Regions from separate parts of the Actinomyces sp. ICM39 genome, predicted to be linked through region 2. Evidence: riboswitches for the same ligand, from Rfam matches in the RefSeq annotation. Region 2 holds a riboswitch; the other holds the start of a gene.
What was found. Region 2 has a riboswitch for ZMP and ZTP ahead of purH (bifunctional phosphoribosylaminoimidazolecarboxamide formyltransferase/IMP cyclohydrolase). Riboswitches for the same ligand answer to the same signal wherever they lie in the genome.
Positions count from the first base shown of each region.

Region 1: it holds a riboswitch for ZMP and ZTP, as region 2 does, so the genes downstream of both, glyA (serine hydroxymethyltransferase) here and purH (bifunctional phosphoribosylaminoimidazolecarboxamide formyltransferase/IMP cyclohydrolase) in region 2, are expected to answer to the same signal.

Region 1 is NZ_ALCB01000096.1:18,004-21,813, reverse strand. It holds gene glyA (serine hydroxymethyltransferase) at 1-1,201, opposite strand, end outside; ZMP/ZTP riboswitch at 1,241-1,325, opposite strand; gene HMPREF1137_RS05995 (sugar transferase) at 1,635-2,330, shown strand; gene HMPREF1137_RS05990 (WecB/TagA/CpsF family glycosyltransferase) at 2,948-3,727, opposite strand; gene HMPREF1137_RS05985 (fibrinogen-like YCDxxxxGGGW domain-containing protein) at 3,733-3,810, opposite strand, start outside.
Region 2 is NZ_ALCB01000099.1:1,594-5,403, forward strand. It holds gene HMPREF1137_RS06130 (biotin transporter BioY) at 1-496, opposite strand, end outside; gene purH (bifunctional phosphoribosylaminoimidazolecarboxamide formyltransferase/IMP cyclohydrolase) at 644-2,485, opposite strand; ZMP/ZTP riboswitch at 2,509-2,593, opposite strand; gene HMPREF1137_RS06140 (cell division protein PerM) at 2,597-3,810, opposite strand, start outside.

The DNA of each region.
Region 1 (3,810 bases), on a different contig from region 2:
ACGCACCCTGGGACAGGGTCGTGCCGATGATGTCCGCAACCTCGGCGAAGTCCTCGGCGTCGAAGCCGCGCGTCGCGAGGGCGGGGGTGCCGATGCGCAGGCCCGAGGTGACGGCCGGCGGACGGGGATCGAAGGGAACGGCGTTACGGTTGACGGTAATACCGACCTCGTGCAGCAGATCCTCGGCCTGCTGACCGTTGAGCTCAGAGTCGACCAGGTCGACGAGGACGAGGTGCACATCGGTGCCGCCCGTGACCAGCTTGATACCGGCCTTCTTCGCATCGTCAGCGCCCAGGCGCTCGGCAATGATCTGCGCGCCCTCGAGGGTGCGGCGCTGGCGGTCCTTGAATTCGTCGGTCTGCGCGACCTTCATGGCGATGGCCTTCGCGGCGATCACGTGCATGAGGGGGCCACCCTGCTGGCCGGGGAACACGGAAGAGTTCAGCTTCTTGCCCCACTGCTCGCCGCGCGAGGACAGGATCATGCCGGAACGAGGACCACCCAGCGTCTTGTGAACGGTCGTCGTCACCACGTCGGCGAAGGGGACGGGGTTCGGGTGCAGACCCGCAGCCACGAGGCCTGCGAAGTGAGCCATGTCCACCCAGAGGGCGGCGCCGACCTCGTCCGCGATGTCGCGGAAGGCCTGGAAGTCGAGGTGACGCGGGTAGGCGGACCAGCCGGCGATGATGACACGCGGGCGCTCCGCAAGGGCAGCCTCACGAACCTTCTCGGGCTCAATGCGCATGGTCTCACGGTCAACCTCGTAGGCGACGGCCTTGTAGTTCTTACCCGAGAAGTTCAGGCGCATGCCGTGGGTCAGGTGACCACCGTGGGCCAGGGACAGGCCCAGGATCGGGTCGCCGACATTCGCCATGGCCATGAGCGCTGCAGCGTTGGCCTGCGCACCAGCGTGAGGCTGAACATTCACGTAGTCGCCACCGAAGACCTGCTTCGCACGTTCGATGGCGAGAGACTCCGCGACGTCCACAAACTCGCAGCCACCGTAGTAGCGGCGACCCGGGTAGCCCTCGGCGTACTTGTTGGTGAGGACCGAGCCCTGCGCCTCGAGGACGGCGCGCGGAACAAAGTTCTCCGAGGCGATCATCTCGAGGGTGTCACGCTGACGGCCAAGCTCGGCGTCCAGAACGGCCTGAATCTCAGGATCCAGCTGCGCAAGTGTCATGTCATTGAGGGAATCCATGGGGTTCTCCTATTGATCATCCGATGATGGTTGGCAGTGGCCTCTAGCCCAGGCGGGCGGCTATCGATGCCGACGCGTCGCTCCCCGGTGGTGGCCCACCTGTTCGCCAGTCACGACACGCTGACCAGTCTATCGCTCGGCGGTTTTCCGCGCATTCTGCCAAGGTGTCAGCAAGCTACCAGCTGGTCACAGGACCTTCAGATCTGACTTGCACAACTCGTCAGGTGCACGAAATCACAGCCTTTTTTCGCTTGTACTTAACCCTTTGGTTAGCAACCAAGCTAACCATATGGATAGACTAGGGTTAACACCTAACGGTGACTGAGTTGCGCGGGGATCATTTACTCAGTAAATATCCCAGTTTGGAGCGGTTTTCTCCGCTCTAACCGACATGCAGCATTTGAGTTTGAGGAAGTAGAAGGAAGACGCACAGATGACAACCTTGACGAAGCCCACCGCACGAGCCGCATCCACGGCTCTCGCATTCGAGCACGCGTCGGATCTTGCCGCCTCCGCCGACAACGCCATCAAGCGCATGTGCGACATTTTCGCAGCTCTCTTCGGCATTATCCTGCTGACTCCGCTGTGGATCATCGTCGCCCTCATGGTGCGCCTGAACGACGGCGGCCCCGCTTTCTTCACCCAGGAGCGAGTCGGGCTCGACGGCAAGACTTTTACCATGTTTAAGTTCCGCACCATGCGCGTGGACGCCGAAGAGCTCAAGGAATCCCTCATGGAGGCCAACGAAGCAGACTCTTCCGCCGGAAATTCGATCATGTTCAAAATGGCGAACGATCCGCGTATTACACGCATCGGAGCCTTCCTGCGCAAGACGTCGATCGACGAGCTGCCCCAGCTGTTCAACGTGCTGCGTGGCGACATGTCGCTCGTTGGCCCGCGCCCCCCGCTCCCCAGCGAGGTCGCTCAGTACGAGCCGCGCGTCATGGGCAAGTTCGCCGTTCGCCCCGGCATTACGGGCCTCTGGCAGATCTCCGGCCGCTCGAACCTCTCCTGGGATGAGACCGTCCACCTGGACCTCTCCTACGCCCAGCACCGCTCCCTGACCCTCGACACGTGGATCATGCTCCAGACTATTCCCGCGCTCCTGCGTCACGAGGGCGCCTACTAAGTCTTTCCTCTCTGTGTGTGATTGGGTGTGGCCCGAGCCGATTGGCTCGGGCCACACCTTTATTCTCAACACCTCATCGTGCTCCATCAGCGGCTTGCCAGAACGCATACGACGGCGCAAACACGCGCGCCTCACCCATTGTGAGACCACGTCGACAAACGAACACCGTGCGATAGCGCTCGATTCACACTACGCGGCAGTGTGCACACAGTGAGCAGTTCACAACTCTTACGAGAGCTTGACACTTAAACGCAGGAGCGCTCTTTACCACCTGCATTACAGGGAGCCGTCACACCCTCATAATGTTTTATGTGGGCCACGCCATTCACTGCATAACCCTTTTTAAGCATCCATCAAGAAGCGTTTTGAGACACGTTCAGCGCCACGTTCCCTCCCTCGTGCGCGCCCCTTATGCACTCCCGAAAGCCGACCACTGCTCATGCACGAAAGAGGGCCTGACCTGTCGCTTTCCACCTTGATGCAGCGCACGTCGCCATATGCGAGACCAGCCACAGCATCCATAGACGCCGACAGCCGTCACCAGTCGATCTGGCGATGCAAAGGAGGCCGGACCCCGCAGGGCCGGCCTCCTTCACAGCGACTAGCGTCAACCTCTATCAGCGAAGCGTCACACCACCGACCAGTCCGAGATCGTCGAAGCTACCCATCGCCTCGAGCCGCGAGATGAGCTCGGGCGCGTGAGCGACGAAGTCGAGGGCTTCGACGGTGTAGCGCTTCGTGAGGCGCTTCGGCTCATGCGCGATGCGCCAGGCCCACCCGAGGCGGGCGGCATGCACCCAGTCCGGGAAGTAGTCGTCGGCGGCACGCGCATACTGGTCGATCCAGCCGCCCGCGGTACACACGGAGGCCTCGGGAAGGAGCTCGAGCACGACGGAAGCGACGACTTCCTGCAGACCCGCGCCTAGGCCAACGATCACGAGTCGTGGATCGAAGGAGGTGAGCACAGACGGATCCGCCTTGAATCGACGCAGCCCCTCGTAGCCGTCGATGACCTGGACGTCGAAACGCGACAGGCGCTCGGCTGCAGCCTGACCAGCCTCGGGCACAGCACCAATGAGGGTGATGCGAGTGCCATCAGCGAGACGGTCGAAGACATGCGGCAGAACGAGGTCAGCAGAGGTTCGGGCGACCTCGTGGCCTGCTGCACGCAGGCGCATCTGCAGCAGTGTCCCATCGAAGCCAACTGTGTTCATGCGCGCGAGCGCACGGAAGTCGGCGTGCAGGAGGGACCAGTGATTCAGCCACGTGGTGGTGTGCCCGCGGGTGAGCACACGCTGCGCCATGGCGTCGAACGCGGGGTCGGTCGCGAGGGCGCCGACCGCGCCGGCGGCCTCGACCTCTTCCGAGCCGCCGGCAGGGGTAGACGTCAGGGTCATGGAGATCACCTCACCAGGCTTGCCTTGAGATCGAAGGTCACGGATGCGGCGTTCGCGTAGTTGGCGTGCGATTCGACCGCGAT
Region 2 (3,810 bases):
TCATCAGACCCTGCTCAAGGGTCATGTGCGCGAAGGGGATCATCCAGGCCAGGCCCAGGATGTACACGGAGAACAGGGACACGACTGCGGTCGGCGCCATGGTGAGGACGCGGCGGTCGGCGCCGCGCTGGGCGGCCAGGCCCGCGATCGCGGCAACGAGCAGGTAGCCGAGGATATAGCCGAAGGAGGCGAAGGCCCAGCCGACGTTCGTGCCGGTGAAGACCGGGGCGCCGGCGACGCCGAGGAGGGCGTAGGAGGCGACGGAGATGAGGCCTCGGCGCGCGCCAAGGGTCGTGCCGACCGAGAGGGCGCCCAGCGTGCCGAGCGAGACCGGCACGGGCGTGAAGGGCAGCGGGACCGAAATGCGGGCCAGCACGATCATGGCGACCGTTCCGGCGGCGATCAGTGCGATCTCGCGAACGATCGTGCCGCCGAGGCGGTCGGCGAGAACGCGGTTTTCGCGCGCGGCAACGGGGGAAGCGGTCAGGGTGGTCATAGAGCGCCTTTCAGCAGGGCTAACAGCCATTTATTCAACAATTGAACGATATGCTGCCCGCCGTTCCCTGTCAAGCACACGGAGGCAAATCTCAGGGGGCGAGCGCCACACCGGCGCTCGCCCCCTGGAGCCCATGAACGGGTTTGATCAGTGCGCGAAGTGGCGCGTTCCCGTCAGGTACATCGTGATGCCCGCAGCATTCGCAGCGTCAATCGACTCCTGATCACGCACCGAGCCGCCGGGCTGGACGACAGCCTTCACGCCCGCGTCGATGAGCACCTGCAGTCCGTCCGCGAAGGGGAAGAACGCATCCGAGGCGGCGACCGCGCCGATGGAACGCTGCTCGGGAGCCTCGGCCACAACCTCGGACGCGCGAGCGCCGCCCGCACTGTCCACGTTGGAGGCCGCCGCGTCACCCGTCGAGCGCGAGCCCAGCGTGTTCGCACGCTCAACTGCCAGCTTGCAGGAGTCCACGCGGTTCACCTGGCCCATGCCCACGCCCACCGAGGCGCCGTCCTTGACCAGCAGGATCGCGTTAGAACGAACCGCGCGCACCGTGCGCCACGCGAACTCCAGGTCCGCCAGCGTCGCCTCGTCGGCGGGAGCACCGGCCGCGAGCGTCCAGTTCTCCGGGGAATCGCCGGGCGCGTCAATATCGTCGCGCTCCTGGACCAGCAGGCCGCCGCTGATCTGCTTGAACTCGTACGAGCCACGAGCCGGGGGCTCAACCTGCAGAACGCGCAGGTTCTTCTTCGCGCTCAGCACCTCGAGCGCGCCCTCCTCGTAGCCGGGGGCCAGCACGACCTCGGTGAAGATCGGGACGATCTGGCGGGCCAGCTCCACGCTCACCGGGCGGTTCACGGCAATCACACCGCCGAACGCCGACACGGGGTCGCAGGCGTGCGCGAGGCGGTGCGCCTCGGCCACATCATCAGCCACCGCGATACCACAGGGGTTCGCATGCTTGATAATCGCGACGCAGGGGCGCTCGTGATCGTAGGCGGCGCGGAGGGCGGCGTCACCATCCGTGTAGTTGTTGTAGCTCATGGCCTTGCCGTGCAGCTGGCGCGCGTTCGCGATGCCCGGGGCCAAGGCCTCGTCGTCGGCATCCTCGTCCTCGAAGGACTCGTCGATCTCGCGGTACACGGCCGCGCCCTGGTGCGGGTTCTCGCCGTAGCGCAGCGACTCCACGCGCTCGAAGGCGTCGGCGACGAACACGGGCATGCCCGAGGCATGTCCCTCCTCCTCGGGCACCGCCACCACGTAGTCTTCCTCGGTCTGGTAGCCCAGCGACTCCAGGAACGCCGCGTCGGAGGCGTCCAAGTGAGACTCGGCAGCCTCATCGAGGGTCTCGCGCACATCCTCAAGATCCAGCTCATCGGCCAACCAACCGGCAATCGCCAGGTCGTAGGTCGCCGTGTGGGCGAAGGCCTCGGCGGCCAGCACGCGGCGCTGCTCGAGGGTGAAGCCCTCCCCCGCCACGGCCTCGGCGACGTCCGCGTAACGCTCCGGAGAGGTCACGACCGCGACCGACGGATGATTCTTCGCGGCGGCACGCACCATGGACGGGCCGCCGATGTCGATCTGCTCGACGCACTCGTCAAAAGACGCGCCAGAAGCGACCGTGTCCTGGAACGGGTACAGGTTGCACACGACCAGGTCGAAGGCCTTGATGCCCAGCTGCACGATCTGCTCGCGGTGCGCGGCCTTACGCTGATCGGCCAGAATGCCCGAATGGATGAAGGGGTGCAGGGTCTTCACGCGCCCCTCGAGCACCTCGGGGAAACCGGTCACGTCGTCGACCGGGGTGACAGCCACGCCAGCGGCCGCGATGCGGGCAGCCGTAGAGCCGGTAGAGACGATCTCCACGCCGGCCTCGCCAAGGGCGCGAGCGAGGTCCTCCAAGCCCGTCTTGTCATACACAGAGATCAGGGCCCGCTTGATCGGGCGCACGTCGATGGGTTCCAGGTTGTCCAGGGAGACGGACATAGTTCCTCCAGGTTGAGACCAAACCCAGGCGCCCAGGCGGGCGACGCCTCGCGGGAAATGCGGCCGCTCCCCGGTGGTCATCCACCCTCGCCAGTCGCGGCGACTCCCAGTCTAGTTCAGGCCCTCGCGCCGCGTCGCCTTCGTCTCGGGGTCTTCCTCGTCACCTTCGGCCTGGACCGGTTCGATGTCCGCGGCACCCTCGGCGGCAGTTTCGCTGGTCTCCCCGGGCATCTCGTCCGCGGCCTGCTCGTCCGTGTCGACCACCGCTTCGAGATCCTCAGCCCCGGCCTCGTCGGCACCTGCTTCCGTGTCGCCCGTCTCAGCGGGATCGGAGGCCTCAGCCCAGGCCTCGTCCGCCGTCGAGGCAGTGGCCCCCACGCGGGACGCGCGCTCGGCGGCGCGGCGGCGCAGGGCCTCGCCCTCGTTGCGCACGCGACCGGCACCCTCGCCGAGGAGGGCTCGCGTCGTCGGGTGGGTCGCCAGAGCAATGATCAGCGCGGGCAGGGCGATCTCAAGCACCAGGGCGAGCGTCGCCCACCCCACGCGCGGGCCCATCGAGGCCAGGCGCACGGACCCCAGGCTCATCGTCGCACTCCACATCCACAGGGCCGTCACCGAGGCGACGATCACCGAGGACAGGACACCCTGGGCAGTCTGGTGCAGCAGGTGCTCACGACGGAACGAACGCGACGCGACGACGCCAAGGCCGATACCCAGCGCGATCGGCGCAAGAATCACCCACATGCCGGGGGCCGTCTCCGGGACCGCGCCCAAGAGTGGAATCGGCGGAATCGGGCCGGTGCCCGCCACCACCGGAGAATGCAGCGAATCCGTCGCCGTCAAGAAACCCGCGCCCGACCACCAGGAGGCAGCCCACGCCATGACCGTGGGCGCAAAAAGCAACTGAGCCCCCACGATAAAAGCGGTATCCGCGCCCGAGGCGGCACCCAGAATCTCCTGGATCCCAGCCATGCGGCTCCACCCCGCGACGAGCGCAATCACCGACGCCACCGCAGACGCAGCCACGAGCGCGAGGACCGACAGGCCTCCCAGCTTCAGGCCGCCCGAAATCCAGTGCTGCATCGCCGGGGCCTCATTGTCGCGCGAATACCCCGACGCAACGAACCACACCGAGCCGATCAGCGGAATCAGAATCGCGCCGAGCGTGCCCGTCCACCAGTGCGAATAGATGCCCGACGCGCCCGCCAGCAGCCACGACGTCAGCAGGAAACCGGGCACCGCGAACAGCGCCGCGCTACGCGGGAAACCAGCCGTCGCGCGCAGCAGAATCCGCACCAGCACGATCAGCAGAGCGCCCACCAGCG